Regions from separate parts of the Sporanaerobacter sp. genome, predicted to be linked through region 1. Evidence: riboswitches for the same ligand, from Rfam matches in the RefSeq annotation. Region 1 holds a riboswitch; the other holds the start of a gene.
The links. Region 1 has a riboswitch for tetrahydrofolate ahead of ACFWUA_RS01520 (folate family ECF transporter S component). Riboswitches for the same ligand answer to the same signal wherever they lie in the genome.
Positions count from the first base shown of each region.

Region 2: it holds a riboswitch for tetrahydrofolate, as region 1 does, so the genes downstream of both, ACFWUA_RS09640 (folate family ECF transporter S component) here and ACFWUA_RS01520 (folate family ECF transporter S component) in region 1, are expected to answer to the same signal.

Region 1 is NZ_CP181252.1:312,029-328,494, forward strand. It holds gene ACFWUA_RS01510 (DUF4830 domain-containing protein) at 1-306, opposite strand, end outside; gene ACFWUA_RS01515 (H-type small acid-soluble spore protein) at 506-685, shown strand; THF riboswitch at 761-854, shown strand; gene ACFWUA_RS01520 (folate family ECF transporter S component) at 921-1,439, shown strand; gene ACFWUA_RS01525 (hypothetical protein) at 1,631-1,948, shown strand; gene ACFWUA_RS01530 (hypothetical protein) at 2,032-2,334, shown strand; gene ACFWUA_RS01535 (radical SAM protein) at 2,487-3,197, shown strand; gene ACFWUA_RS01540 (QueT transporter family protein) at 3,184-3,660, shown strand; gene ACFWUA_RS01545 (PucR family transcriptional regulator) at 3,775-5,397, opposite strand; gene ACFWUA_RS01550 (amidohydrolase) at 5,533-6,906, opposite strand; gene ACFWUA_RS01555 (hypothetical protein) at 6,931-7,620, opposite strand; gene ACFWUA_RS01560 (DUF5058 family protein) at 7,648-8,343, opposite strand; gene ACFWUA_RS01565 (YcxB family protein) at 8,491-9,021, opposite strand; gene ACFWUA_RS01570 (DUF4184 family protein) at 9,033-9,776, opposite strand; gene rlmD (23S rRNA (uracil(1939)-C(5))-methyltransferase RlmD) at 9,962-11,332, opposite strand; gene ACFWUA_RS01580 (FxsA family protein) at 11,470-11,862, opposite strand; gene ACFWUA_RS01585 (acyl-CoA thioesterase) at 11,865-12,287, opposite strand; gene pyk (pyruvate kinase) at 12,299-14,056, opposite strand; gene pfkA (6-phosphofructokinase) at 14,074-15,033, opposite strand; gene ACFWUA_RS01600 (hypothetical protein) at 15,057-15,251, opposite strand; gene ACFWUA_RS01605 (DNA polymerase III subunit alpha) at 15,332-16,466, opposite strand, start outside.
Region 2 is NZ_CP181252.1:1,920,296-1,936,761, forward strand. It holds gene spoVAD (stage V sporulation protein AD) at 1-707, shown strand, start outside; gene spoVAE (stage V sporulation protein AE) at 724-1,080, shown strand; gene ACFWUA_RS09570 (penicillin-binding protein 1A) at 1,096-4,071, opposite strand; gene yunB (sporulation protein YunB) at 4,239-4,883, shown strand; gene hflX (GTPase HflX) at 4,950-6,233, shown strand; gene ACFWUA_RS09585 (HEAT repeat domain-containing protein) at 6,242-6,889, shown strand; gene ACFWUA_RS09590 (NUDIX hydrolase) at 7,013-7,456, shown strand; gene ACFWUA_RS09595 (YigZ family protein) at 7,533-8,180, shown strand; gene ACFWUA_RS09600 (TSUP family transporter) at 8,195-8,551, opposite strand; gene ACFWUA_RS09605 (sulfite exporter TauE/SafE family protein) at 8,548-8,907, opposite strand; gene cysK (cysteine synthase A) at 9,027-9,944, shown strand; gene nadE (NAD(+) synthase) at 9,962-10,681, shown strand; gene ACFWUA_RS09620 (YebC/PmpR family DNA-binding transcriptional regulator) at 10,746-11,492, shown strand; gene ACFWUA_RS09625 (hypothetical protein) at 11,614-11,787, shown strand; gene ACFWUA_RS09630 (TIGR01906 family membrane protein) at 11,834-12,481, shown strand; gene ACFWUA_RS09635 (restriction endonuclease) at 12,474-13,406, shown strand; THF riboswitch at 13,455-13,547, shown strand; gene ACFWUA_RS09640 (folate family ECF transporter S component) at 13,614-14,375, shown strand; gene ACFWUA_RS09645 (flavodoxin family protein) at 14,385-14,978, shown strand; gene aroC (chorismate synthase) at 15,013-16,137, shown strand; gene aroB (3-dehydroquinate synthase) at 16,142-16,466, shown strand, end outside.

The DNA of each region.
Region 1 (16,466 bases):
TTCTTTATTGCCATTTGCTTTAGTCAAAATCAGTTTATTATCTTTACGAGCCATTCCACTCATATCATTTGTATTTGCTCCATTTCCCAAAAACTCACTATTTTCCAACATAGATACAATATCATTGATTATCTTTTCATCTTTAATTGATACTTTATTTACTTCGCCAAAATTAGTGTTAAAAATAAGTTCAAGAGAAACTTTTCCCTTACTTTCTTTGCTGGGTAAAGTTATCAACATTATCAGAACTATTAATACCATGTTAAATACTATAATCCAGATATTTTTGACTCTTGAAATTTTCATCACCTCCATTTTAATTTAGTAAAAATAATTAGTTATTATCCTACTTCTAATTATACCAAAAACACCCGCATTTTTTATACTATTCAGCATATCTAAGTTCTATTAATTTTTCTTATAATCTATTCTTTTTGAAAAAAGAATAAATCTTGATTTAAATACGTACAATAGAATTGTTTATATTACTAAGGAGGTATTTAGAATGGATAATCAACGTGCAAAAGATATTGTTTCTTATCCAGTTATGGTTGATGTAACTTACAATGATATGCCAATTTATATTGAAGCTGTTAACGAGAATAACAATACAGCAAAAATCCACTTTCTAGACCAGCCAGAAAACAAACAAGAAGTATCTTTAAATAACTTAATAGAACATTAAAATTAATTGAATTAGCAAATTAAATCTGATATAATGTTTCTGCAAGTGCAAATTTATTTTTTAAAAATTTAAAATGACAGAGTAGATAATATGCGTTAAGTGTCAAAGGATGGGACGTAGCCTTTGAACGAAAAGCAAATGCTTGCGGTATATTATCGCGTTCGCTGACACTATCAGTAATATCTTCTTTCTGATGTGGCAGACTGTCATATCATATATGAAAGGAGGTATTTTTTTGAAAAAATTAAATCCAAAAATTATCACTATCTCAGGTTTTTTGATTGCACTCAATGTGGTATTGTCTAGATTCATAACTATCCCTGGCATTATCAATTTTGGAGGATTTCCAATTATTTTTGCTGGTATAGTATTTGGACCTGTTGTTGGTGGAATTGTAGGAGCAGTAGGAGATGTAGTTAGTTTTATAGTCAGACCAACAGGACCATTTATGCCACATTTTGTTTTGACTTCAGCCCTTACTGGGATTATCCCTGGAATACTTATGAAGGTTCTAAAGGCTGATGTAGATGAAATGCCATTTTGGAAAATATTTTTGTCCATACTAGTTGGACAAGTAACTACGTCCGTTTTGATGGTTCCTTACTTTAGAAATATTCTATTTGGGCATCCACTAATTGTAACTATGACAAAAGCGGCAACTAAACAAGCTATAAATATTCCTGTTTATTCTGTATTGATAAAAGGATTAGTGGAATCACTAGCTAAAGCAGGAGTTATAAAAAAAGAATTTTAAAAATATGAACACAGAGGGGCACTTCAAACTGTCCCTCTGTGTTATTTTTTAAGTTTAAAACACAAAATTGTGCTTATATTTTACAAACTCCTATTTAATATAAAAAACACAGAAGAACTATCCCCATGTGTTGTTCATATATTAAATAGGAGCTTGATTTATATTAAATTAAAAAGAAAGGAGTATAAATTGTGTTAAATTTCTCATTAATTACTTTTTTTATTTTTATTGTACTATTTTTACAATTGATATTAACCATTATATTGGCTATAAGGTCAAAATATACTCTTAATTTAATTCATAATATTCAAGAAAAAGTCATTAATCCTGCTACATTAAATAAATCAAAAAATGAAGATATCATAAAAAAAGATAAATTATCTAAGAAAACTGTTGAAAAAAAGCCTCCAATGGAAGATGAAAATATTATATTTCAGAAGGAATTAAAAATTGATAGTAAAAATAAATTGATTGAAATAAATATTCAAGCAGATTCTAAAACAAAATAAATTTAGTAAAAATTTATCACATTTTTATCCTTGTATACTATTATGTAATATACAAAATAAAAATATATGTGAGGTGAATTTAAATGTCATATATTTTAAGTTCAGATGAAATTACTATGCCAGAATCTTTTGAAGAACAACAATATAAATTAAATTTAGGCGTTACTGAAATAGAAGATGCAATAATCCATGGTCAGATTACAGATTGTGAATCAAATGAACCAATAGTAGCAGCAATTGTAAAAGCATTTTTTACAAATCCAGCTACCAGCGAATTAGAAGCTATAACTCATACTTTATCAGGTTGTGATGGATACTATATGCTTCATATTCCTCCTCAATTTGAGGGAAAAACTATTACTATAATGGTGTCTAAGAATATATAAAACCTCGTTAATCTAATAGTTACATTTGATATGTATTATAAAAAATTAATTTATACTTGCATTTCTATGTAATATATGTTATATATTATATCAGTCTTTTAATATATTTAGTGTTTCCTTGGTACCCACTACAAAAACAAGGGAGTGATAAAGTGATAAGGTATAATAAAATTTTTAAAAAAAACCCAAGAGAAATTGTACTTTTAAAATCACGTCCCTGTAAATGGAGACGTTGTTTTTTTTGTGATTATATTCATGATAATGAAAATGATGATAAAGTCATCAATGATTTTAATAAAAGTATCTTAAATAATGTAACTGGAGAGTTTAAAAAACTTGAGGTGATAAATTCAGCATCTGTATTTGAACTACCAAAAGAAACCCTTAAATATATAAAAGATATTGTCTCTGTAAAAAAAATAGAAAAACTATATTTTGAAAGCCACTATATCTATAGACATAGACTTGATGAGATAAAAGATTATTTTAAAGGTACAGATATAGTATTTAAATGTGGCATTGAAACCTTTGATGATGATTTTAGAAATAATTATCTCAATAAAAATGTACACTTCAAAAACTATGAAGAAGTAGCTAAATACTTTAAATCTATTTGTTTATTGGTAGGAATTAAAGGACAAACTAAAGAAATGATTGCAAAAGATATTGAAATTTTACAGAAATATTTTGAACATGGATGTATCAATATATATGTGGAAAATTCTACTCCTGTCAAACAAGATAAAGAATTGATTTCTTGGTTTAAAGAGAATTATTCATATTTAGAAGAATATGATAATATTGAAATTTTATGGAATAATACCGATTTTGGAGTAGGAGGTGAAGCTAATGAAAACAAGTAAACTTGTGAAAGGTGGAATTGTAATAGCATTGTATGTGGTATTGACCTATTCTTTGCCTTCTTTAGCTTATGGTCCACTGCAATTTAGATTATCTGAAATAATGACGTTATTAGCATTCATTGACCCATTCTATGTTTTACCTCTTACAATTGGTTGTGCTATCTCTAATATATTCAGTCCTTTTGGAATAATCGACGTTATATTTGGGTCACTTGCTAGTTTTTTGGCTCTATACTCTATGACAAAAACAAAAAATATATTTGTAGCTAGCCTTTGGCCAGCTGTATTTAGTTTTATCATAGGTTTAGAAATATTATTTTTATCAAAAGAACCGGTTAATTTTTTTCTAATAACTGGGCAAATAATGCTTTCTGAATTTATGATAGTATCCGTAATAGGAGTACCTATATTCAATATTATTCAAAAAAATGATTATATAATGAACATCTTAAAAAATGATTAAGCTACTATGAAATGGGGCGGTTCTCCTATACTTAGAGAACTGTCCCTTGCTATATAACAATTCAAAGAATCATAGCGACTCTTCAAAACCTATTTACATATATACTATCTAATTTCATTTAATTAGTTTCAATAAAATCTCAAGCTTTAATCTATTCATAGGATCTTCTAAATCAAAATTTATTAAATCATTTATTTCTTCTATCCTTTTTCTAACTGTATTTATGTGTATGAAAAGCTGTTTTGCTGTAAGGCTATAATTCATTTTACACTCTAGATAGACTTTTAAAGTCTCTACTAGCTCTTTATACTCAGGATTTTTGAGTAAAACATTTATATCTTTTGTCATTATTCCCAATTCATCTTCCTTGACATCCAACCAAGCAAAAACCCCCAAATCAGAATACTTTAGATAATCTTCATTTGGATATAATATCTGACCAATCTTTATAGTCTGTTCACATCTTATATAGTTTCTCTTTATTTCATATATTGTGCTTTCATTGTCAGAAATGCCAACGACTATATTCGTATTTTCAACCTTTGATTCTATTCTTTTCTTAAAAATTCTAGCTGAAGCTTCTATTAATTTTAAGTTTTCTTCTATTGAAATCCTATGATCTGCTGGAAGTAAAAAAATACAACCATCATCATCTATCATAGCCATTCTAGCATCTATATAAGAAATACTGCTATTTATTGCTTCTTTAAGTTTATCTTTATAATTAGCTAAATGGTATCCTTCTTTTTCTTGTCTCATTAAAAGCAAATAATAATTTGAATTTATATCCAAACCTAAATCAATGGCTCTTTTAGATATCATTTCATCATCTGATAAGTTTCCAGATATAATTTCTCCAATAAACTTTTCAAAACCTATATCTCCAATACTTTGTGCTACTGCTATTTGCTCATATAATGATTGCAGAAGTAGAAAACCAATACGCAATGCAAATTGGTCAAAATAATCTATAAGTCCTGTAGCCTCTACAACTACGAAATAAGCCTTTATCGTATCTCCTACTGTAATAGGTACAATAATCCAGCTATAAGGTTTCTCATATTTATCATCATGAAATCTATATCGTATCATTTTAAGATTATCGCACAATACTTCTTTTGTAACTTCAATTGTTGGATTCCAAAAATCTTCTATCTTTAGATCATCCATCCACTCAATAAATGTAGGTGAGCTATAATAAGCAGTTTCATTTGATAAGTCATAGAGCATTGCTGGAAAATTCATTTCCCCTTCGATTTGTGACAATATTTTATTTATCTTTCTTACTTGATAGCTTAAATTAGAAAAATTTTTTGGGTTAACATTACCTATCCTAAATTGTCTAATATTTTTATTCATCACAAGTACATTAAGTTGGTTCATAATGTCCATCCATGAAGGAGCCAATGGAATATTTATTAAAGGTATATTATACTCATTAAACATATCTATTATATGAGCTGGAATACTTTTTAAATATCTATCTACCTTAATTCCCATACCCGATATTTCCCTAAATATATCTGTCTTTATATATTCTTCAAATACTCCAGGACATTTACAAAACACATAACCTGATGTTATAACAAATTCTCTACCTCTTGTCCATTTAAATCCATCTGGAGCATCTAATATAGCTATTCCTTGTATTTGTTTGTCCAATCCCTTACTTCCTGCTATTAATTTAAAATCTTTAAAAAATTCTGCATTAAGCATTTCTCTAATAGTTAAACCCATAGTATCACCTACCTTTGTTTAGTATTAGTATTAGTACTAGTATTAGCATTTTATCACAAAATCTTATATAAAAAAAAGGACTCCTTACAATATTATAATATTATATCTTGCAAAGAATCCTTTTATGAATTACCTCTATTTAAGAGGACTTACATATTTTCTACTTTCTGTTCTTTTGTTAAATTCATCCTTTGCTGCTTCAACTAGTTTAGGATCATTTAATAGATCATACATTATCCCTGAAAAAATCTCTGCTGCATAAAACATACCTTTAAAACCCAAAGATGATCCTGATGATGAAGTTGCCTGCCATGAATGAGCTGGTACTCCCAATGGCCAAGTAGCTGTTAAAAATAAATTCATAGGCATTAACCAAGATACATCTCCACTGTCAGAAGAGCCAGAAACTACTACAGAACTTGCTTTTTCTTTTTCTAAAACTCCCTGATGAAGAAATACCTTTTCATCACTATCAATATATTTCTTGATTTCAGCTTCTACTAGCTTTGGGTCTAAGCTTTCTTGTATATCCTTTGCAAATTTAAGTTCTTCTTCTGTATAAGATGGCGATCCAATTTCAACCATATTCTTATAAGTTAAATCAAACAATACATTATTGGGTAGCTTTTCATAGCATCCGCCCAATACCTCATATTCCACAGTTGTCTCAGTCATCATTGCTGCACCTTTTGCAATTTTAAATAATCTTTCCGTTATTTCTTCTACATCTTTTCTATAAGGTGCCCTAACAAAATACCAAGATTCTGCTTCTTTTGGTACAATATTAGGTGCTCCCCCTGCGTTAGTTATAGTATAGTGAATTCTAGCTGAATCTATAACATGTTCTCTTAAATAGTTTGCACCTACATTCATCAACTCAACAGCATCTAAAGCAGACCTTCCTGATTCTGGAGATTGAGATGCATGAGCCGATATCCCATGAAATTTAAATTTAATAGAATTGTTAGCTAAATAAGCTTTATCTAGTGCCACATTTGCATTCATAGGATGCCAACTAAGAGCTATATCAGAACCTTCAAAAGCTCCTGCTTTAATCATTTTTACTTTACCCACTAAAGTTTCTTCTTCAGGACAACCATAAAACCTTATAGTTCCACTTGTCTTAGTTTCCTCTAAATATTTTTTGATTGCAAGTACAGATCCTAAGGCTGCACTACCTAATAGATTATGGCCACATCCATGCCCTGGACCATTTATCTTTACTGGATTATGTTTTATATCTAGAGTTTGAGATAGTCCTGGCAATGCATCATATTCTCCTAACACTGCTATTACAGGTGATCCATTCCCATATTCACCAATAAAAGCATTTTCCATTCCATCTATTTCTTTTATTTCAAAACCATAAGATTTTAATATATTTCTAAACAAATTAGATGATTCTTTTTCATTTCCAGAAGTCTCCGGATTATTCCATATCCTTAAACTCAATTCTTTTACTTCTCCACTTATATCATTTAAATATTTTAATATATCTGATTTGTTCAATTTAAGTCCTCCTTTATATTAAATTTATATAAGTTTCTTTTTGTACAAACTTGTACCTATAGCCATAGTTCCAAATACTGAACCTAATGTAACCATATAACTTGGATAACCTGGCAAGAAACTAAATACTCCTGCTTTTAAAGCAAACGTTAAACCTAATGCTAGTCCTAAAGCTACTGGTGCTAATTTCAACTTTTTAAGGGCAAACTGTACAAATATTGCTCCAAACAATGCTGGTAAAAGATAGTTAAATGAAGTAACTACATTTTCAGGTAGTGATTCTAAAATCGCGCTACCTGCAAATACTCCCAAAGCAAGTATCACAATATTCACAATAACTGATGTAGCCATACCTAATGTAGCTATTATAGTTCCTTCATTTGTGCCAGGTTCTACTCCTGCTACATTTTGGGATACCGCAGCAGCTGGAATTCTAAGATTTGAAATATTCCCAGTTATAAATGCCATATATGTTCCAGGTACCCCGATTATAGGGAAATAGGATATTGGTTCTACTATCCAATTTACGCCTACTGCTGATGCTATGGCTATAAATGCTGTGATTATTGCACTTATAGGAGGAACAATACCATATATCACTGCAAGTACCAATGCTGGTCCAAAAGATAATAAAATTCCTAGCAAACCTGTTATTTTCCCCCATTTATTTATATATGGTAAATATACTCCATCGTATTGATCAGTTTTTTTCATCCTTTTGTACCTCCTCTATTATTAAAACTATATTAATGCTGCTACTGCCATGCCACCAAATAGTGCTATGGTTAAAGCCCATTCTTTAAGCCAATTTATACTCTTTTTATCTGCTATAGGAGATAATATAAGCATTATAGCTCCACCTACTAATGCTGCAATAGTATTTTTATTCATTGCAATTAGATGACCAGATACTAATGAACCAAAAGAACCTAACATAGCAGATATAGATATAATACCTAGTATCCCTTTGTCTCCTTTGGAAAACTTCGTCTGTACTTTTTCCATTTTATCTGCTGTCAAAGTAGCAAATATTATCCATCCAATGGAACCAAGTATCATAGTCCAAACTGCATTTGCAAAAGCTACATTAGTCATTGGATCTATTCCCATCTTAACTCCTACTGCTTCTGTTCCAAAACCTGCCGCCATCATCTCAAACATTACAGAACCTATAAAGGATAATCTCATCCATGCCATAGGTCCTCCTACTGTTACTAATAATGATAAAAGTCCTGTTAAAATTACAACTGAAGGACCTACTGATGTAATAAGACTACTTTTCATAGCACTCTTCATTTGTCCTTCTGTAAGTCCTATTTCTTTACCTGTACTATAAGATTTTTTAGCAAAGATAATTGCTTGAAATAATGCCAAAGATATTGCTAAACCTGCTGCTAACCACATGGGAAAGCTATTTGCAATTTGTAAATAATCCATATTTACTCCCCCTTAGTTTATTATTTGTATAAATGTTATCACCCTACCGTAGTAAAACCAACGCAAAAACTTTTCTTATTTTGACAGATTTGTGAAAATATTTTCACAATAAAAAACACAGGAGAAATTTTTCTCCTGTGTTTTTTATTAAATTCTTTTATACTTTTTCCCCATAACTTTTTTATATAGAGACCGTAGTTTTTCAATGGTTTCCTTATCCATATCTTTTTTTCTAATTAAAGAAGCCTGGTTCACATTAAAATAAGTAATGAAATAATCCTTTGATTCTAATACTTGATAGAACTGGCTATAATTAATCTTAGATTCCCCTTCAAATACTGTGCTCTTTATAATTAAAAAATCTTCATAGAAATCTAATACTTCTTCTGCATTAAATACTCCTGTTTTGTCAGTTTTAATTCGCTGTTTATTTCTCATTTCAACCTTAAAAATTATTGTAAGAATTGCTACCATAGCTAATACAATCCATAAAGCAATAAATTTTGTCACACTAAATTGATTTTCACTATAAGCAAGAAAAGCAGCCATCAATGCAGATATCAAAAATATAAAAGGGATTATTATCTTGCTCCTTAAGAATGTAGCTATATATAAAAACTTATGATAGTCTTCTTTTCCCATAGAAGTTTTTACTGTAAATAATTTATTATCATTCATGTTTCCACCTCTTATAATAAATAATAATTACTTTTTATCTTTTTTAGATTAATTCTAATAGATGAAACTAACAATATCGATAAAAATCCACTGTTCATAATAGTTATTACCATCTCACCAATAGAAAAATCTCCCTTTATTTTTAAAACTGTGAAAAATATTAGCATACTAATTAATAAAACCTGTAACCAATATTTTATTTTTTCATCTATATCGTAATTATAAACTTCAACTTTTTCTAACTTTAATATATATCCAATTATAATCATGAAACCTAATATAGTAGAACCATGCTGTAAATATTTGTATATTGGTATGTTTAATATAGTATTAGATAATACATCTATTTTGTTTACAAAAAATCCATTTTTATGAGTAAAACTGTCCCATACTACATGAGTGGCCATTCCTATAAAAGATGAGTATGAAAAAATAATAAACTCCTTAAAACTAATTAATTTTATTTTATCATTATATAGTGCATATAAATGTTGATTTATTCTACTAGGTAAGTTTGAAATAAGGTCATTTTTTATAACTTTATAAAAAATTAAATATAATAAAATTACTAAAGGTAAATTTATTAATAAAAATCCTTTTATACTATGACCGATCACTCCTATAGGCTTAAAATATATAAAATATTCAAAATCTGGTGCCATAGTTCCAAGAATCATTGCAGCATTATTTATATATGATTTATGTTTTTTGGTAAAATTAATTACTACTGCTGGATGAGCTAAAGTAAAAGCCATATTTTTTCACCTACTTTATATCATATACTTGTGTATATTATACTATAATTTACAACTTAATAAATAGGACTAATTCTAACTTCTAAAGCAAAAAACTTAAGGGAATCTTCTTCTTTGTTCTTTTTACAAAATATCACTCATTTCTCATTGTTTTATTTGATGCAAAAAGAACCGTCCCCAATGCATCACTTCATATCTTTCCTTTGCATTCCTATTACGCACTCAACATGAATACTTCTCGGAAACATGTCTACTGGTTGAATTTCTTTGATTTTGTATCCATTTTCTGAAAGGTATTTTAAATCTCTGGCTAAAGTTGATGGATTGCAAGATACATAGACTATTCTTTCTGGATTCATTTCTATTATTGTATCTAGTACTTGTCTATCACAACCTTTTCTTGGAGGATCCACTACTATTTTATCTACCTTGATACCTTTTTCTTTTAATTCAGGCAATATTTTTTCACTGCTTCCACAGATAAATTCTACATTTTCTATATTGTTTAAACGGGCATTTTCTATTGCATCTTTTATTGCTTCCTCTACTATTTCAACTCCATATACTTTTTTAGCTTGTCTCGCCATGTAGAGTGATATAGTCCCGATACCACAATACAAATCAAATATTATGTCCTCACTTTTCAAATCCATATATTCTTTCACTTTGTCATAAAGTATCTTTGTCTGTACTCTATTTACTTGGAAAAAAGAATTTGGAGAAATACTAAATTTAAAATCTCCTATACAATCTATTATTTTATCTTCCCCATATAATTTTTTGAATTTTTCTCCATATACTACTGGACCATTTCCACTATTTATATTTTGATATATACTTATTATATCTTTAAATTTTTCAGTAAGTATTTTTATGAGCTCTTTAGAATATGGAAGATTCCTTGAACCAGTAACTATTATCACCATAGCTTTGTTTTCTATATTTGTCCTAATTCCAATATGGCGTATACTTCCAGTTCTATTTTTTCTGTCATAAGGTTTTAAATTATATTCTTTCATGAAATTTTTTATTGTTTTTACTATTTCATTTGAGATTTCCGTTTGAATGACGCAATTGTCTATGTCTGCAATATTATAGCTTCCACTTTCATAAAATCCTATAGCGATTTCTCCATCCTTAAGGCCAACAGGAATTTGAACATTGTTTCTATATCTATAGGGTTCTTCCATGCCTATGATATGTTTGACTATACTTGCATCTAGTCCTCCAATTTTTTCTACATCTTTTTTTACCTTTTCTTCTTTCCATTCTAACTGCTTTGTATAATTGAAAAATTGAAATGGGCATCCTCCACATTCACCTGATGTATTGCAAATAGAAGAAACTCTATAGGCTGAAGGTTTTATGATATCTAAAAGTTTTCCTATTCCATAAGTCTTTTTAACTTTAACTACCCTATATTTTACAATATCTCCAATTAGACCTTTATCCAAAAATATGGTGAAATTGTCTTTTTTGACTATTCCTCCACCTTCATAATTTATATCTATTATTTCTCCTTCCAATATATCTCCAATCTTAACTGAAGTATCCATGAACATCCTCCTGTAATTAAATATAGTATACGTGCAAAATGAGCCAAAGGATATTCCCTTGACTCATTTTGCTAGAATCAGTATGCCTATATTATATATTTTATTTTGATTATTGTCTAAAAAAATTTTTTTATACATTACCATTTCAAAAACAAGCTAGAATTTCCTTTTCGAATTTTATACTCTAATTTTTTCTTTATATATTTTTTATATAAATCTCTAGTTCCAGGAAGTATCATTGTGATTCCAATTATATCGGTAAGAATTCCTGGTACTACTAAAAATATTCCACCTATTAAAATACTCACTCCTGTCAACAAATCATCACTAGGAATTCTACCTCGAGACAATTCTCTATTTATGCTTGATATGACAACTTTTCCTTCACTTCTTGCCAAATAATATCCAGCTATACCTGTGACTATTATGAGCATAACTGTAGTCCAAAATCCCATACTTTTAGATGCTTTAACTAAAATGTATAAATCTATTATTGGCATAGCTATTATGAATGTCAATATCTTCCACATATTTATTCTCCTTTTTCTAATACCTCTTCCAAAACTCTCCATTCATCTTTAAATCTTCTTCTAAAATTTATAGGCTTTAGTTCTTTATCTACAAATGCATGTTTGGTAAATCCTTCTACAAGTAAAGTATTGTCACTTTTCCTAAATATTTTATAGTCTAGTTTAAGTCTTACACCCTTTAGTCCTGACAATTTCGTCTTTATAATGACCTCATCATCAAATTTAGCTGAATCTATATATTTGCAACCAGTTTCTATAACAGGAAGCAATACTCCCTTTTCTTCTAGTTCTCCACAAGGAAATCCTAATTCTCTAAAAAATTCATTCCTCCCAACTTCAAACCAAGTGAAGTAATTTCCATAATATACTACACCCATTTGATCTGTTTCTTTGTATCTAACTCTAATAGTAGTTTCATATTCCATGTTTTGACCCCCTATAATACTTTAGCTTCTCCTCTATATATAGAACCAGTAATACTGTCCACTGTTATAATATCTCCATCTTTTAAAATTTCAGTAGCCTCAGACACACCTACAACAGTTGGTATATTTAAATTGAGTCCTACTATTGCTGCATGAGAAGTAAGTCCTCCTTGTTCAGTTATGAGTGCAGAAGCCCTTTCTATATAGTCCATCATATCTCTATCTGTAGATGTACATACCAATATATCTTCTTCTTTAAACTTTTTCTCTAATTCATCTTTTGAATTTGCTACAACTACTTTTCCAGTAATAGCTTTATTTCCTATTCCTGTACCTTTAAGTAATACTTCACTTACAGTGTGAACTTTAATTAAATTCGTAGTACCAGATACTCCTACTGGTATACCTGCTGTGATAACTATTAAATCTCCCTGTTTTATATATCCTTTTTCTAAAGCACTATGAATAGATAATTCTATTACCTCATCAGTTGAAGTACTCTTTGATGAAAGTACAGGATAAACACCCCACACTATAGATAATCTTCTCATTACATGCTCGGTTGTAGTTGCAGCTATGATAGGTGATTTTGGTCTAAATTTCGATACCGCACTAGCAGTATATCCTGATGATGTAGCAGTAATTATAGCACTGACACCTAAATCTTGAGCTGTAGTACAAGTTGCCTTGCTTATGGCATTGGTTGTAGAAACTCCATTGGACTTAAATTTCATTTGAAGAATCTGTTTATAATCAAGAGCTTCTTCTGCCTTTATCGCTATATTGTACATAGTTTTAACAGCTTCTACAGGATATTTACCTGCTGCAGTTTCTCCTGAAAGCATGATGGCATCTGCACCGTCAAATATTGCATTAGCCACATCTGTAGCCTCTGCTCTTGTAGGTCTAGGATTTCTTATCATTGAATCAAGCATCTGAGTTGCAATGATTACAGGTTTTCCTGCTTCATTACATTTTTTTATGATTTGTTTTTGAACAATTGGAATTTCTTCAGTCTGTATTTCTACTCCTAAATCTCCCCTTGCCACCATAATAGCATCAGATACATTCAATATCTCATCTAAATTTTCTACTCCTTCTTGATTTTCAATCTTTGATATTATTTGAATATAGTCTCCATTATTTTCTTCCAATATCCTTCTTATCTCCAATACATCTTCTGCTTTTCTTATAAAAGAAGCAGCTATGAAATCTATACCATTTTCTATTCCAAACAATATATCATCTATATCCTTCTTAGTAACAGCTGGTAGATTAATTTTTACACCCGGTACATTTATACCCTTGTGGTCACTTAATGGCCCGCCATTTTTAACAATGCATCTAATATCAGTATCATTAGCAATTTCCTCTACTTCTAATGCTATAAGTCCATCATCAATAAGTACTCTATCTCCCACTTTTAAATCTTTTGGCAAATCTTTATAGCTCACTGCAACCATGGTAGAATCGCCAATTATATCTCTTGTAGTCAATGTAAATATTTGACCATCTTCTAACATTGCATTATTATCTTTAAACTTGCCAGTTCTTATCTCTGGCCCTTTTGTGTCAAGTATTATTCCAATAGGCAAATCCATTTGAGTTCTAACTTTTTTTATAGCATCTATTCTCTTTTTGTGCTCTTCATGATCTCCATGAGAAAAATTAAGTCTTGTAACATCAAGCCCAGCTAATACAAGTTGTTTTAAAATTTTCTCATCCTCTGATTTTGGACCTATTGTACAAATTATTTTTGTCTTTTTCATATTTTCACCCCACTATATTATATAGATAGTATTCTTGCTATCTCATACATATCTCTTCTAAAGACTCTTTTTTGAGAAAGAGCTTCATCTAAATCTAAATCCACTATTTCATTTTGACTTATACCTACTGCTCTTCCCCCTTTACCATCTAATAGTAGTTCTACGGCTCTATATCCCATCTGACTAGCCATGATTCTGTCAAAAGATGTAGGTGTTCCTCCTCTTTGTATATGACCAAGTATTGTAACTCTTGTCTCTCCACCAGTTTTTTCTTCTATTTCCTTTGCAATTTCATATGCATTTCCCACTCCTTCAGAAAGGACTATTATACTATGAAGTTTACCTCTATTTCTACCTTGAATAACTTTTCTGCAAACTGCATCTATATCTATTTTTTCTTCTGGAACAATTATACTTTCTGCACCACCAGCCAGTCCTGCATAAAGGGCTATATCTCCACAATGTCTTCCCATTACTTCTACAATATTTGCTCTACCGTGGGAACTGGAAGTATCCCTGATTTTACTTATAGCATCTACTACAGTTTCAACTGCAGTATAAAAACCTATAGTATAATCTGTATATCCCATATCATTGTCTATGGTACAAGGAATTCCAATAGTTGGAATGCCTTTGTCACTTAAAGTCTTTGCGCCCCTAAAAGAGCCATCTCCACCCAATACTATTAACCCATCAATATTGAATACTTCTATGATATTTACTGCTTTATTTAATCCTTCTTCTGTGGTAAATTCATCACATCTAGCAGTTCTAAGTATGGTTCCTCCTCTATGGATTATATCTGCTACACTAGAAAGATTCATTTCTTCAATATTTCCATTTATAAGTCCATTATACCCTTGTTTAATACCCAATATTCTTGCTTTGTTATAAATGCCAGTTCTTACTACAGCTCTTATAGCTGCATTCATTCCTGGTGCATCTCCACCACTAGTTAAGACCCCGATAGTTTTCATATTTTTCCTCCTCTGATACTGTATTAAATTATTCCTAAATCTACTAAAAAAGATTGTACTTCTTGTGCTTCAAATTCAGGAGCAAGTATTTCATATAAAGTGTTATCTCCCTCTTTTGAGAATGTATTTATTTTAACTAAAAACCCCTCCTCGTTTAGTAAGTTTTCTATTTTTTTTGCTATATCATATCCTTCTGCTACATATATTGCAGTCCACATTTTCTCGCACTCCTTAAACAATTGTATTGTAAACTCATTATAGCATAATTTTCTATATTTTTTTATCCCATTTGATTTTCTTAACAAATTTTTACACAATTTTCTCCTAGTATATCTTTCAATTTTTTTATTAATTCTTCATTTTCTCCATCAACCCAATAATTTCTATCAGCCATTATTACCTTTTTCTCATATTCAAGGTACACATATACAGGCATATCTCCGCTATATTTTACAAATATATTTTTAAGATATTCAAATGTTTTAAGTCCATCATCTTTTTCAAGCTTTATATACAATTTTCCCTTTTTATATTTATTTAGGGGAACAATAGATTCACAAATAATTTTAGGTTCGTCTTCTTCGCTCAAACTAATTCTACCTTCTACTACAACTATATTGTCTTCATCTAAGTACTTCAAATATCTATCATATATCTTTGGAAACACTATTACTTCTATAGCTCCGTAGAGATCTTCCAATGTGATAAAAGCCATCATATTGTTGTTTTTAGTTATTTTATTCTTTTTATTATTTATGATTCCTCCTAAAATTACTTTTTTCCCATCTTGAAGTTCTGTATTTATCAATTCTCCATTTATGTCTTCTTCTAGTTGAAATAGTTCCGCAGTAGTGACTGTGGATATTTTCTTTAGTTCACTTTCATAAGGAGCTAGTGGATGACCACTTATATATATACCTAGCATCTCTTTTTCCATGGTGAGAAGATTTTTTTGAGGAAACTCGCTTAAATTTGGCAAGTTGTCCTCTTCTATTTCTCCACTCATGGATTCAAACAAAGAACATTGACCCTCAATATTTCTTTTCTTATCTTCATGAACGCTGTCAATTATTTTCTCAAATACAGCTAAAGCTTGGGCTCTATTAGCTCCTAGAGATTCTGTAGCTCCACATTTTATCAAGCTTTCAATTGCCCTCTTATTTATAGCTTGGGAATCAACTTTTTCTACTCTCTGACAAAATTCAGTTAAGCTCCTAAAAGGGCCATCTTCTCTAGCTTTTATTATAGCGTTTATAAGACTCTCTCCCACATTTTTTACTGCACGAAGTCCAAATCTTATCTTGCCATTGGATACAGTAAATTTCCCATAGCTTTCATTTATATCAGGCGGAAGTATATCTATCTTAAGTCTCTTACATTCCTGAATATATAGAGAAACTGAATTCGTATTTCCCATGACACTAGAAATCAGT
Region 2 (16,466 bases), 660 kb from region 1:
CCTATTTTGGATTATATGGGGCTTGTTCTACTATGTCTGAATCATTAAGCTTAGGGGCTATGATTATAGATGGTGGTTTTGCTGACAAGGTAGCTTGTGTTACTTCGAGTCATTTTAGTACAGCTGAAAGACAATATAGATTTCCATTGGAATTTGGAACTCAAAGACCATTTTCAGCTCAGTGGACAGTTACAGGTGCTGGAGCATCTATTTTGTCTTTGGAAGGAAGTGGTCCTTATATCACATATATTACTACTGGGAAAGTTATAGATCTAGGCATAAAAGATGTAAACAATATGGGCTCTGCCATGGCACCTGCAGCTGTAGATACTATTTCTATTCATTTTAAGGATACAGGATATACACCAGATGACTATGATTTGATCATTACAGGAGATTTAGGTCATGTGGGGAAAGATATAGTTGTAGATTTCATGAAAAAGCAGGGATATGATATTTCCAAAGTATATACTGATTGTGGTATAAAAATATTTGATAGCAAAAAACAGGATACCCATGCTGGTGGAAGTGGTTGTGGTTGCTCTGCTGTAGTGTTTAATGGCTATATATATAATGAAATGTTGAATGGAAATTTAAATAAAGTGCTGCTTATTTCTACAGGAGCTTTGCATTCACCTACCATGACACAACAAGGTGAGTCTATACCAGGGATAGCTCATGCATTGACTATTTCCAATGAAAAATAAAACAGGAGGTGAAAATATGGAGTATTTAAAGGCTTTTATAGTTGGGGGGCTTATTTGTGCTATAGCTCAAATAATTATGAATACAACAAAATTGACTCCAGCTCATATATTAGTCATATATGTTACCTCGGGGGTCATTCTCACTGCTCTAGGTATTTATGAACCATTGATTAAATTTGCAGGTGCTGGAGCTTCTGTGCCTCTCACTGGATTTGGATATGCATTGTGTAAAGGTGTATTTAAAGGAGTAGATAAAAATGGGTTTATAGGGGTTTTTACAGGAGGATTAGAAGCGGCGTCAGGTGGAATAGCAGCAGCTATTATTTTTGGATATATAATGTCTGTAGTATCTAATCCAAAGACAAAAAACTAAGGAAGAATATCTTCCTTAGTTTCCGTTTTCATTCCCGTTATTTCCTGGATTTTGTTCATTCTGGTTGTTTTCATTTTTATTGTTTGGATTTTCAGTATTGTTTCCTGGGTTTTCATCAATGGGTGTTTCTTCTTCGCCGTTATTTTCTTCGTTGAATTGTTCATTCATCCATTCATCTATGGCATTTTCCTGATTGTGTACAGGACAAATTTCCCATGGTGCAGTATATTGATAATCTTTTGGTACAATACCATTGTGTTCTGAAGGATTATATGGTGGTTCTCTTTTTATGAATACTTTACTTTGAATAGCATCTTTAGGACAGTATTCATTTGCAATTTTACCTGTGGTTGTATCAATATCTAGTACTATATGGGTATCACAATGTTCTCTAGGTTCAGTACCTTTGGCAAATATTTCGCTTACAATTGTATTCCCCCTAGGGTCTCCACTGCACGTTTCTGAAGGCAATTTTCCAGATTGACTACATACACTTAGTTTTACTATATTTGGAGGCATTTCAAAACTTTTAGGTTCTAAATTTTCATGAGATTTTATCATTATATTTTTCCAAAGTTCAGCAGCCATAGCGCTTCCTTTTGTCAACTTTATAGTAGGCGAGTCATTTCCTATCCATACAGCAGATACATAATATGGAGTAAATCCTACAAACCATGCATCTGCATTTTCTTGAGTAGTACCAGTTTTACCTGCTGTAGGCATTTTTGGAATCTGTGCTCTTCCAGCAATTCCATTAGCCACTGTAGTTCTTAAAATATCAGACATTATATAAGCTATTTCTGGTGATACTACTATATTTTGTTTAGGATTATTTTCAATAAGGATATTGCCATCCTTATCTAATATCTTTGTAAAAGTTATAGGTTTTGTGTAAGTTCCACCATTTGCAATTGCACCATAAGCTGCCGTCATTTCTAGCGGAGTTAATCCTTTAGTCATACCACCAAGCCCTAGTGCTGCTAAATTTTCGTCATTATTAGCTTTATCTTCTGCTCTTGATACAAAGTTATCTTTTTCAGGATGTTCTTCATTAATTATCCCAAGGCGTTTTAAATATTCCAAAGAAGTATTTATTCCTATAGATTCCAGTACTTTTACTGAGTTTACATTTATAGATTGTTCTACACTATTTCTTAAAGTAGTAAGACCTCTATAGCCACTGTACCAGTTTTTTGGCCATAGTTCTCCATTTTCGTTGTAATGTGGAATATCATCTATTACAGAAGCTGCAGTGAATCCATTGTCGAGTGCTGGAAGATATACAGCAATTGGTTTTATAGATGAACCTGGTTGTCTTTGGGAAGAAGTAGCTCTATTTAAAAGTTTGTTTCCTTTTATATCTCTTCCACCAACTAGAGCTTTTATTGCTCCGGTTCTATAATCCATAATTACAGTTGCAGATTGTGGTTGCACAATTCCATCCTTGCTTCTATAGAAATAATTTGAATTAATAATCAAATGACCATTTTCATTAATTTTATAGAAATCTTCTTTTTGTGATAAAAAAGTATTTAGTATCAATATTTCACCATTTTCTTCTACTTTAAAACTATTTTCTGGCAAAGTTAAGCTGCCTACAGGATGAGTAACTAAATTTTTCTTATTATCAATAACATAATAATCCCCAATATCTAAATTATTTTTGTATGGAGTAATCTTTTTATTGTTTATAGCTATATTCCCATCTCGAATTTCAAAAGTTCCTTTTTCTATCACAAGATTGAAATTTTCATCAAATAGATTTTCTTGTTTGTAGTATATGATTTTTTTTCTTTCATCTACTATATTCTTTTTTTTGTCCAAAGACCAGTCAATAAGAACTGGGCCTTTCAATTTTTCAGGATTTCCAAATAATATTTCGGTAAAATTTGCATAGATATCTTCTACTTTGTGTTGCATATTTACATCCATAGTAGAATAGATCTTGAGTCCGCCAGTGTACAATTCTTTTTCAGCTTGCTCTCTAGTATATCCCAGTTTCTCTATCATTGCCTCTATTGCTTGTACTTTTACATAGTCTGTGAAATAAGAAGATATACCATTTATTTTCTTTTGTCCAGGTTTTAAAATTGCTTTAATATCTTGGTTTATTGCTTCATTATATTCTTTATCAGAAATATATCCAAGCTCTTTCATTTTACCTAAAACTACATGTTGTCTTTTAATGGCGTTTTTATTACTTATGACAATAAATTTTTCTCCAAATTTATCTATCTGTCCAATTTCTTCTTGTGTATCGCTATTAAAATCTTCAGGTCTAACTGTAAAGTATGGTGAATACTTTGAAGGGCTCTTGACTATCCCGGCCAAAAGAGCACTTTCTGCAATAGTTAATTCATCTACATTTTTTGAGAAATATGTCTGAGCTGCTTCTTGAACACCAAAGGCACCTTGACCTAAATCTATCCTATTTAAATAGGCTTCTAGTATTTGATCTTTAGTCAAAGCTTTTTCCATTTGCATAGCAAGATAGGCTTCTTTTATTTTTCTATCTAATTTTTTGTCATTGTTTAAATATAAGTTTCTTGCTAATTGTTGTGTTATAGTGCTAGCACCTCTGACAGTTGCCCCAGCTTTTATATTATCAAACATAGCACTAATTATACCTTTTGGATCTACTCCAATATGTTTTCTAAATCTTTCATCCTCTATTGATATAAAAGCATTTTGTAAATGAGGTGGCATTTTTTCTAAGCTGACAATAGTTCTGTATTCATCTGTTTGAATTTTTTCTATTGTATTGCCATTTTCATCCAATATAAATGAAGTTTGACTAAGTAATGAACCAATATTAGTTGGATCTATTTGTGGGGCATCTTTTGCAATAGCTATGACCATACCAGTTACTGTACCAATTCCAACTACAAGAATCATTAACAATATCAATAAAAAGATTTTAAGTCCATTTTTTTTCTTCTTTTTCTTCTTTTTCTTTTCACTTTCTTGTTTTCTAGTATTATCTTCAGACATCAATATACCTCCTTAAATGAGAGATAGGTAAAATAATAGTTTAATTATACCACATAAAAAAAGCCTTGTTAACTCATAGGGTAGTTTCAATACTATTATAATATAAAATTTTAAAATGCACACTATTAACTTTATCTGCATATATTATATACAGGGGGGGACTTTTTTTGAAGCATAGAAACAAAAATAAAAGATTTATTGTATGGATAGTTTTGCCAGCTGTAATTATAGTATACATGTTCATCTATATAAACAACAATATAAAGGCTACTTTAGTAGCTGTTTCTGAAATAAGGGCTAAAGCAATTGCTACTCAAGCAATAAATGATGCAACATCTATAATTACAAATGACAATATAGATTATACTGATCTTATTTCTGTAAAATATGATGACAAAGGTAAAGTGACTCTTATGCAGGCCAATACAATACTTATGAATTCTATAGCCTCAGAAGTAGCTGTAGAGGTGCAAAATCAACTTAAGAATATTTCAAAATCAGACATAAAAATTCCCTTAAATAATGCTTTTGACATTCAAATAGTGAAGCTTCCAAGTATAAAACTTCAAATAGTACCACAGGGTGCAGTAACTGTAGATTTTGCCACTGAATTTCAAGAATCAGGAATAAACCAAACTAGGCATAGGATTTATCTAATAGTTATAGCTGAAATAAAAATTATAGTTCCATTGGTATCGGAAAATATAAAGGTTACTTCAAGTGTTCCTATTGCTGAAACTATAATTATAGGAGATGTACCAAATCAATATGTAAATGTGCCTAAAGATGATATACTAAGTATTATTAAATAATATTAGGAAAAAATCTTTAAATGTAATATAATAGTAGATGATCTAATAAAAATGGATGGTGATATTGTGGATTTTACACAGGATAAACTTGAAAAGGTACTTGTTGTAGGTGTAGATTTAAAAGATGAAAAGTATGATATAGACAATTCTATAAATGAATTGGAAGAACTTGTAAAGGCAGCTAACGGTGAAGTTGTTGAGAGAATTATTCAAAAGAAAGACAGAGTAGATGCAGCTTTTTATATAGGTAAAGGAAAGGCAGAGGAGATAAAAAACTATTGCTATGAATTGGATATAGATACAGTTGTATTTAATGATGAACTTTCTCCTGCTCAAATTAGAAATTTAGAGAATATAATTGAAAAGAAAATAATCGATAGAACTAATTTGATTTTAGATATTTTTGCCAAAAGAGCTACTTCAAAAGAGGGTAAACTCCAAGTAGAGCTTGCTCAACTTAAATATAGACTTCCAAGGCTTATAGGACTTAGGGATTATTTGTCAAGAGAAGGTGGAGGAATAGGTACTAGAGGTCCTGGTGAAATGAAATTGGAAACTGATAGACGTCATATATTAAGAGAAATTGGGAATATTGAAAAACAATTAAAGGAAATTGAAAAGGTAAGAGAAGTTAAGAGAAAAAAGAGAATAGATTCAAATTTGCCTGTTGTAGCACTGGTTGGGTATACAAATGCAGGAAAGTCTACTCTTATGAATAAGATGCTAGAGTATAGAGAAGATTTTGATGAACAAAAAGAAGTATTTGTCTATGATATGCTTTTTGCTACTTTAGATACCACATTACGTAGAGGAAAACTATTAAATGGACAAGATTTTCTTATAACAGATACAGTCGGTTTTGTAAGTAAATTGCCTACTCATTTAATTGAAGCCTTTAAGGGAACATTAGAGGAAGTTAAATATGCTGATTTGCTTCTTCATGTAGTAGATGCTTCAAATAGTGATTTAGACATTCAAATAAAAACTACTTATGATATTTTAAAAGATTTGGATGTTTTAGATAAACCTATAATTACTGTTTTTAACAAGATCGATATAGCAGAAATAGATAAATTGGTATATGATAACAAATTTATAGATAAAAAAGTATTCATATCTGCTAAAGAAGGACATAATATGGATGTTTTATTTAAAATGATTGAAGAAAATTTGCCTTTTGAATACAGAAAAGTAACTATGCGAATTCCTTATGATAAGCAAAATATATTATCTTACATTCTTGACAATTACAATGTAGAAAAAATTTTGCATAGAGAAGAAGGGACAGAGGTCTTAGTCAGCTTAAATAGCATAGATTTTATTAAGTATTCTGATTATATATTGGAATAGGTGATATTATGTACGAAGATTTATGGAAGAACATATCTAATATAGAGGATCATTATATAAGCTATTTTTTGTACAAAGAGGGAAAATCATTGGAAACTATAGCTATTATTAGAAGAATGTCAAAGGAGGAAGTGGAGAAGGATATTATTAGATGTAAGATAGAGCAGGCAAACAAAGATAATAAAAAAGAAGATGAACTGATAAAAATAATAAGTTTGCCCAAGAAAGAGAGATTATGCTATTTGAATGGTATGACGGATGAAGAAAAAGAATTGCTCTCCAAAGATATATATAAAAGGTATATAAAATTTAAAAATCCTGAAGATAGAATGATACTTATATGGTTAATAGGAGAATTAAAAGATGAAAGACTGATTCCTTTTTTGAAGATGGAGCTAAATAGCAAAAATGTCAATTATAGAAGACTTTCTTGCTCAGCACTAGGAAAGATAAATAAAAAAGAAACAAAATCTTTGCTGGAGGAAAAGTTGAAAGATGAAAATCCTCAAGTTAGGCAATATGCTATAAAGGCACTATCTTCAATTGGAGATGATGAAACTATAGAGTTGCTTAAAAGAATATCATTAAATGATGAGAAGGGGTATGTGAGAAGAAATGCTTTAGATACTATAGACAAGATAAGAAACAATATATAAATATGATTAAATATGTATTTATTACATAAGATAGTAGTAGGAAAATAATTTTCAGAAAAATGTTGAAATTCTTTCTATTTTGGGGTATGATTATAATAATAAGAAAAAGGAGGCTGATTGCCAATGATAGTGAGAAGCTGTGCTGGCGGTATAGTTTTCCACAATGATAAGGTATTCATCTTAAAAAATGAAAAAGGTGAATGGGTTTTGCCAAAAGGTAAAATTCGTAACAATTCTCTACCTACGGATACTGCTTTAAACCGTATCAAGTTTGAAGCAGGGATAGATGCAAAAATTGTGTCTACTGCAGGCGAGACTAGTTACGAATTTTATTCTTTATCGAGGAAACAGCCAGTATGTAATGTGATTACATGGTACATCATGGAGGCTCCTAGCAAAAAATATGAAGTGAATAAAGATGAAGGATTTTTGGATGGGGGATTTTTTAGTATAAAAGAAGCTATGGAAAGAATAACCTATAGTCAAGATAAATCTCTTGTAAATCTTTCTTTTAAAAAGTATTTAGTCTTTAAAGAATTCGAGAAAATGGAAGAAGTTTATGTTTAGGGCAGATATCTGCCCTTCTATTTTTTTTTGTTTTAATGGTATAATATATTTAGCTTAAGCATGAAAGGGGATTTAAATGAACATACGATATAAAACTATTCATAATATAGGAAAAGATGAAATAATTATAAATAAGTCTAGATTTATTGGATATGCTAAACCTATTGAAAATGAAGGAGAGGCTTTAGCTTTTATCGAAGAAATAAAAACTTTACATAAAGATGCAACTCATAATGTATATGCTTATGTAGTAGGAGATGACAACAATATTCAAAGATATAGTGATGATGGAGAGCCTAGTGGTACAGCTGGTATTCCTGTATTGGAAGTCATAAAGAAAGAGGATTTGAGAAATGTAGTGGTAGTAGTCACTAGATATTTTGGTGGAATAAAATTGGGAACAGGGGGACTCATAAGGGCATATACAAAAGGAGCAAAAATTGGATTGGAAGCAGGAAATATCATAGAAAAAGTACTTTTTAGGAAGGTCAAAATAAGACTAGACTATACTCTATATGGGAAAGTTGAAAATTATCTAAAAACTAATGGGATTATAATGATAGATACTATTTATGATGATGCAGTTAATTTATTGGTCTATGCAGATTATGAAGATTACAATTCGTTTATAGGAATTATAATGGATTTAACTAACGGTACAGCTATAGTTGATGATATTGGAGAAGAATATCTTTCCTTAAAAAATGGAGTAAAATTGGATTGACCAAAAATAGGCTTCTATAGCCTATTTTTTTGACTGAAAAGCTCATATATTCCTATAATCAACAGAAATACACTGAACAATTTTCTGAGCATATTTGAATCTATATTGGTGGCTAGTATTGAACCAATAATTGCTCCTGCAATACCACCTATGATGAGATGAATTGTTAGTTTTAATTCTATATTTTTGTTTTTTAAATGAGTGATTAGGGCTACAATTGCTATGGGGATAAATACAATTAAATTTATGCCTTGAGTTTCTTTTTGCGATAGAGTTGTAAAAAGTAATAAGGATGGTATAAGTATAGTACCACCACCAATTCCCATTCCACTGATTATTCCAGATAAAAATCCAATGATGAGTAGCTTCATTTTATCAACAACCTTATTGCTGCTAATATCATAAATGAACCAAAAATTTTTCTTAAAATATTTGTAGGAACTTTGTTAAGCAAGTTAGATCCTATAAAACTTCCTGCAATTCCACCTATGGCTACTTTAAATGCTACATCATATTTTATGATATTTTGTCTACAATATATTATAGTACTTATGATAGTTAAAGGAAGTATTACAGCTATAGCTGTTGCATGAGCTTTGTGATCATCTATTCCTAACAAAAATGTCATTGTTGGAACTATAATGGTGCCACCTCCAGAACCAAAAAGCCCATTTATAAGTCCAGTTATAAGGCCTATACTTATTATTTTAAGATTGTTTTTCTTCATATTTTCTCCTTTTAGAAACTTTATGATATAATATTATGAAAGTTATGTATTATATTTAATCTTGCCTAAATAAGTCAACCTTATTCAATATATTTAAATAAAAATTTTGGAGGTATAAAATGAAAGTTGCAAATAATATTATAGATCTTATTGGGAATACTCCTATATTGAAAATTTCTCATATTGTGGAAAAAGATTGGGCAGATGTATATTTGAAATTGGAATATTTTAATCCAGGAGGTAGCGTCAAGGATAGACCAGCATTATATATGATAGAAGAAGCAGAAAAATGTGGAAGATTAAAAAGTGGTTCTGTAATCGTAGAACCTACTAGTGGGAATACTGGAATAGGTCTTGCAATGGTTGGAGCTTCTAAAGGATACAAAGTAATATTAGTTATGCCAGAAACTATGAGTATAGAGAGAAGAAATTTGTTAAAGGCCTATGGTGCGGAAGTTCTTTTGACGCCAGGTGCTAGTGGTATGAGTGGTGCAGTAGCAAAAGCAGAAGAATTGGTTAGAGAAAATGAGAACTATTTCATGCCCTATCAATTCAGGAACAAAGATAACCCAAAGGCACATGAAAAGACTACTGCATTAGAAATAATAAATCAAATGGATGGTGCTATAGATGCTTTTGTTGCAGGTATAGGAACGGGTGGTACTATTACAGGTATAGGAAAAGTTTTAAAAAATGAAATACCAGATGTAAAAATAATAGGTGTAGAACCAAAGTCTTCGCCAATTATTTCTGGTGGCAAGCCAGGGCCTCACAAAATTCAAGGAATAGGAGCAAATTTCATACCTGAAATATTGGATGTTGATATACTAGATACAGTAGAAACTGTTTCGGATGAAGATGCCATAAATACTACAATTATGCTGGCCAAAAGAGAAGGGTTGCTAGTGGGAATTTCTTCTGGTGCAGCAGCTTTTGCTGCTTTAAAGTGGGCTAAAAAACTAGGTAAAGGTAAAAAAATTGTAGCTATAGCTCCAGATACTGGAGAAAGGTATTTGAGTACAGGTATTTATGAATAATATGGGGAGGAAAATATATGGAAAATGTTGAAAAAGTATGTAATGAAATAGTTGGATGGATAAAAGAAAGAGTAGAAGAATCAGGAAGTAAAGGCGTAGTTTTTGGATTAAGTGGTGGAATAGATTCGGCAGTGGTAGCGGGACTTTCTAAAAAGGCTTTTCCAGAAGATAGTTTAGGAATCATCATGCCTTGTCATAGCAATCCAATAGATGAAGAACATGGAATGTTGGTGGCGGAAAGTTTAGATTTAAAGACCATTAAAGTTGATTTGACAGATACTTATGATGTTTTTATGAAAACTGTACTAGATAAGGGGGAAAATAAATTAGCACAAGCAAATGTGAAGCCAAGACTTAGAATGACTACCCTATATTATTTTGCTCAATTAAATAACTATTTGGTAGTAGGTCCAAGCAATAAAAGTGAATTAACTGTGGGCTATTTTACAAAGCATGGAGATAGTGGAGTGGATATACTTCCTATTGCCTCATTTGTGAAAAGCGAAGTGAGGGAAATGGCTAAATTTTTAAACATTCCAGAAATAGTCATCAAAAAGGCACCTACTGCAGGACTTTGGGAAGATCAGACTGATGAAAAGGAAATGGGATTTGGATATGATGTGCTGGACAATTATATAAAGACCGGTTATGCAGAAGATGAAGTAAAAGAAAAAATTGAAAGGCTAAATAAAAGAAGTGAACACAAGAGAAAATATCCTCCAATTTTTAAATTTTAGATGAAATAAATTAAAGTATATGGTAAAATATTTATGCTAGTAATTTAAGGAGGTAGAAACAGTTATGTCAGGACATTCTAAATGGTCAAATATAAAACACAAAAAAGGCAAAGAGGATGCTAGAAGAGGAAAAGTGTTTACCAAATTGACAAGATATATAATGGTGGCTGTAAGAGAAGGTGGAACTGATCCAGAATATAATACTGCACTTAAAGCTGCTATTGAAAAAGCAAAAGCAGAAAATTTGCCAAATGACAATATAGAAAGAGCTATAAAAAAAGCTGCTGGAGATTTAGATGCAAGCAATTTTGAAGAAATTGTATACGAAGGATATGGTCCTGGAGGAATAGCAGTACTAGTATCTTGTTTAACTGACAATAGAAATAGAACTGCATCAGATGTAAGACATGCTTTTGATAAATTTGGTGGGAATTTAGGTCAAACTGGTTGCGTTTCATTTATGTTTGACAGAAAAGGTGTACTTGCTATTGAAAGAGATGATAGTATAGACGAAGAGGAACTTATGATGGAAGCTATAGAACTAGGAGCCGAAGATTTTACAAGTGATGAAAATGGATATGAAATTATTACTTCACCAGAAGATTTCAATAGTATAAGAGATGCACTAAAAGAAAAGGGATTCAATTTTGTGACCGCTGAAATTTCACAAATACCGCAAAATACAATTAGTCTTACAGAAGAAAAAGACATAAAAAATATGGTGAAACTCATAGAAAATCTTGAAGATAATGATGATGTTCAAGAAGTTTACCACAATTGGGAAATTCCTGATGATTTAGAAATTGAATAATCTTAAGTGTTTTTTGTGAAAAGGGGCTAACTTTAAATTAAAGTTAGTTCTTTTTTTGAATAAAAAATACTTTACTAAACATACTAAAAACATATAAATATATTTATAGAGGAGTGTTAAGATGGAAAATGTGACCGATTTTGAAAACATAAAAGAAAGATTTAAAAATGCAAGTGTAGATGAAAAGATTGAAATATATACAACAGTTCAAGGACTTACCGTAGAGCAATACAAAGAATTACTTAGAATGTTTCCTATAAAGTATTTGGATAAATTAGAACAGGCCATGTCATAGACCCGATTTTTCGGGTCTTATTTTAACTCATTCCTAGGAGGTATATATGAAAAAAGGATACTCAGCGCTATTAGGAATATTTTTACCTATATCTATTCTTTTTATATGCATTAGTCTTTTGGCATTCAATGAAAAATACTATGAAAGTAAATATTTACAATATAATATTCCCAATAGTACAGGGCTAGAGATAAATGAATTGATGAAATTGACCAATGAATTGTTTGATTATTTTAAAGGACATAAAGGTGAAAAATATTTAAAAAGATATTTTAATGAAAGAGAATTAGCTCATATAAGCGATGTTAAACTATTGTTTGATAAAGGATTTTTAATCAGAGATATTTCCATGACATTATTTTTAATAAGTTTTACTTATTTGTATTTAATAGATTTTAATATACTTATGAAGACTTTAAATTATTCTATTTGTAGTTCATTTTTAGCTATGGGTATCCTATATTTACTTTTGCATTTGGATTTTAACAAATATTTTACATATTTTCATTTGGCATTATTCAACAATGATTTATGGCTTTTAGATCCAAGTACAGATATTATGATTAGAATTTTTCCTGAAGAATTTTTCATTAATATTGTAAAGGATATAGGGTTATCATTTTTAATTTTTATGTCAATAATACTAATATCTATAAATTCATTGAAAGTGAGGATGAAAAATAAAATTGGATGATGATTTATTGGATAAAATGAGTAATTATATAAAAAAAATAAATAGGGACAAAAAAATTAAAAATTATTACTTGAAAAAAATGAAAGATGGCAAGGGATACAATGCTGTTGTAATTGACAGTGTTTTGATTAAATTGATACTTTCTATTGTATTCTTAATTTATTTGTTTATACAAACTAATAATATTGTTTTTTCTATAATTATTTCAATATCAGCACTTATTTTTGTTTTATATATAAGCTATTATTTTAAAATGCGAAAATTCAAGAAAAAAATACTTGATATAAACAACGATCTTAGCAAAAAGAAAATAATGAAAGAAATAAATACCTTTACAAATTATGAATTTATATTGTATGTAAAAAAAGTATTGGAAAATTATTACAATACATCTTTTGTTGAATATGAAAATGATATTGATTTGATAGGACAGATACATGACAAAATATATGCTGTTAAATGTATAAGAATTGCGCAGGATGAGAGGGTTACGACAAGAGATATTAAAAGTTTTAAGTATCATATGTCAATGATGGGGGCGGAAGAAGGAATTTGTGTCACAAGTTCTTATTTTGTTGAGGGGATAAAAGAGGAATATAAAGATATAGAGTTTATTGATTTTGAAAAATTACTTTTTATTTTAAAGAAAGTAAATATGTATCCATCAAAAGATGATATAGAGGAGATAATTATCAATAAATACAAAGAGAATAAAAATAAGGTTATGAGTGCTAAAAATCATGTTTTTAGTAGTGAAAAAGTATTTAGGTATTTATTTTTGGGTATGACTTTATATGTTTTATCTAAAAGTACGTCTTTTGGCTTATATTATAAGATTATGGCGATTTTTTCTCTGATTTTTGGACTTGTTTCAATATTTTATGGAGTAATATATGAAATGATAATTAAAAAACATATATATTGATTTTAATTTACAAAAACATTTTTTTCATGTATAATGCATATGAGAATAGACAGAGTAGATAGAGAGCGTTAAGTGTTAAGGGATGGGAAGTAGCCCTTAAACGAAAGATATTTTCTGCGGTTCTCTATTGCGTCCGCTGTCCATTAAGGAGCTTCCTTTCCTTTATGTGATAGCATGTCTATCACTAAAAGGAAAGGAGGTGTAGTCGTGGATAGAGCAAGAAAGGGTATAACTACAAGAAAATTGGTAATGGCTAGTTTTTTGACAGCTTTGAGTATAGTATTCACTAGATTCCTTTATTTCATGATTCCTCTAGGAGGATTGCCAGCCATAAGGCTTAGTTTTGGTGAATCTCCTCTAATGCTCAGTGGCATATTGTTTGGGCCATTGGTTGGAGGTTTAAGTGGACTTGCAGCTGATTTGATAGGAGTAGTTGTGAATCCTCAAGGAGCATATTTTCCTGGATTTACATTGAGTTCTATACTTTGGGGAGCTATACCAGGACTTATTTCAAATTTCTTTAAGAAAAATAAAATTGAAAAAGATTATAGTATTGTTAATTCTATCATTATTTTTCTTTTAGTTTTGGGCATGATAGGAGTTTTCTTTGAAGAAAAACTTTTATCAATAAATGAAGGTAAACTTTATCTTTATGAGGAACCTGTGTCATTATTGATTTCAATAATATTCATAATAGTATTTGGAGCACTTATATTTTTGCCAATATTTTTGAGAGGAAAAGAAAGTGGAAACAAGTTTTTTTCTTTTGACAAAGTAGTTTTCATGGTCAGTATTTCATATATTGTCATTTCCCTTGGATTAAATACTTATTGGCTATCTATAATATTTAAGAAAGGTTTCTTGGTTCTTTTTCCTGGTAGATTACTAAGTAGTTTAGCATGTATACCAATTCACTCTATGCTTATTTCAACTTTGCTTAGATATACCAAATATGCAATGAATGAGTAGGAGGGTTTTATGAAAAAGGTGATAGCCCTTATGGGTAGCCCAAGAAAAGGCCAAAATACAGATTTGATTTTGGACACTCTTTTAAAAGGCATGAGTGAAAATGATTATATTATAGATAAATTGTATTTAAAAGATTTAAAAATATATTCTTGTACTGCTTGTGGATATTGTGAAAAAACTGGAGAATGCGTAATAAAAGATGATATGCAAATAGTTTATAAATATTTTGATGAAAGTGATATATTTATATTGGCTTCTCCATTATATTTCAATACAGTCAGTAGTTTGTCTAAAATAGTTATAGATAGGTGCCAAAAATATTTTTCAATGAAATATTCATTGAAAAAGAAATATAGGAAAGATGAAGATAGAATAGGCGTTTTTTTGTCTGTAGGAGGAGCACCTTTTTCACATGATCAATTTGATGCTTCTGTGAAAACTGTTGATTTATTTTTTAAATCTATTGATGTAAAATATTTAGGAAACTATTTTGTTTCTGGAACGGATGATTTACCTGTTCAAAGTAGAGAAGAAGTACTAAAAGAAGTATGCAGTATAGGGAAAAATATTGAAAATATCAAAAACTTCTACCTTCATAGGTAGAAGTTTTTTGTAAAATATATAGGGTGGTGAAAATATGATTCGTTTTTTGACATCAGGTGAATCTCATGGAGAGCAACTGACAGGTATAGTTGAGGGAATTCCTGCAAATCTAGAAATAGATTTAGATTTTATAAACAATGAATTGAAAAGAAGACAAAAAGGTTTTGGTAGAAGTGAAAGAATGAGTATAGAAATGGATGAAGTAAATATATTATCTGGTGTATACAATGGTTTAACTACTGGAAATCCTATTGGTATTTCTATAGCAAATAGAGGGTGTTTAAAGGAATTATCTGAAATAACAAGACCAAGACCAGGTCATGCAGATTTTTCAGGAGCTATTAAATACAATCAGACTAATATTAGAAATGTATTAGAAAGAGCTAGTGCTAGGGAAACAGCTATGAGAGTAGCTATAGGAAGTATTTGTAAACTTATGCTTAAAAAATTTAATATTGAGATATATAGCCATGTCATAGAAATAGGAGGTATTAAATCAAAGAAAACTTTGTATTCAGGAACATTTTTGGATGAAATAAAAAATGCTGATTCTTCTCCTGTGCGCGTTATAGATGACAAAGCAGAAAGTGATATTTTAAAAAAAATACAAAAAACAGGAGATGCTGGAGACACTTTGGGGGGAAGTATTGAGATTGTAGCTAGTGGAGTTTCTATAGGATTAGGAAACCATATAAGTTGGGATAGTAAATTAGATGGGAAAATAGCACAGGCAATCATGAGTATACCAGGAATTAAGAGTGTGGAAATAGGTTTGGGGCATGAATTTAGCGGAAAATATGGTTCGGAAGTTCATGATGAAATTTTTTATGATGACAATGGATACTATAGAGTTACTAACAATGCTGGAGGTATAGAAGGAGGAATATCAAATGGAGAAGATATTATAATTAGATGTACTATGAAACCTATACCAACATTGAAAAAACCATTAAATAGTGTGGATATGGTGACTAAAAAAGTAGCGTTGGCTCAAGTGGAACGTTCTGATGTATGTGCTGTACCTTCTGCTAGCATAGTAGGGGAACATATGCTTGGAATTGTATTAGCCAATGAAATGATAGGAAAATTTGGCGGTGACAGTATAGAAGAGATGAATAGAAATTTCAAAGCATATATAAATTATTTATCAAGCAGGTGATGAGATGGAAAATGTCATTGGAGTTTCTTTATTTAAAGATATAAGACAATTTTTAAAAGAAGAAAATAAGAAGAATATTTTTCTCATAACTGATGAGAATGTGAGTGAATACTATTTAGAGGAGGTACTCTATTATTTATCACCTTTTAAAACCAGAGTGTATATTTTAGAGTCAGGAGAAAAAAGCAAGTGTTTAAAAGTTGTGGAAAATATTTATATGGAACTTATAAAATATAATTATGACAGGTCTACTACAATTATAAGTTTTGGTGGCGGTGTAGTAGGAGATATTTCAGGTTTTGTGGCTGCTACTTATTTGAGGGGAGTTG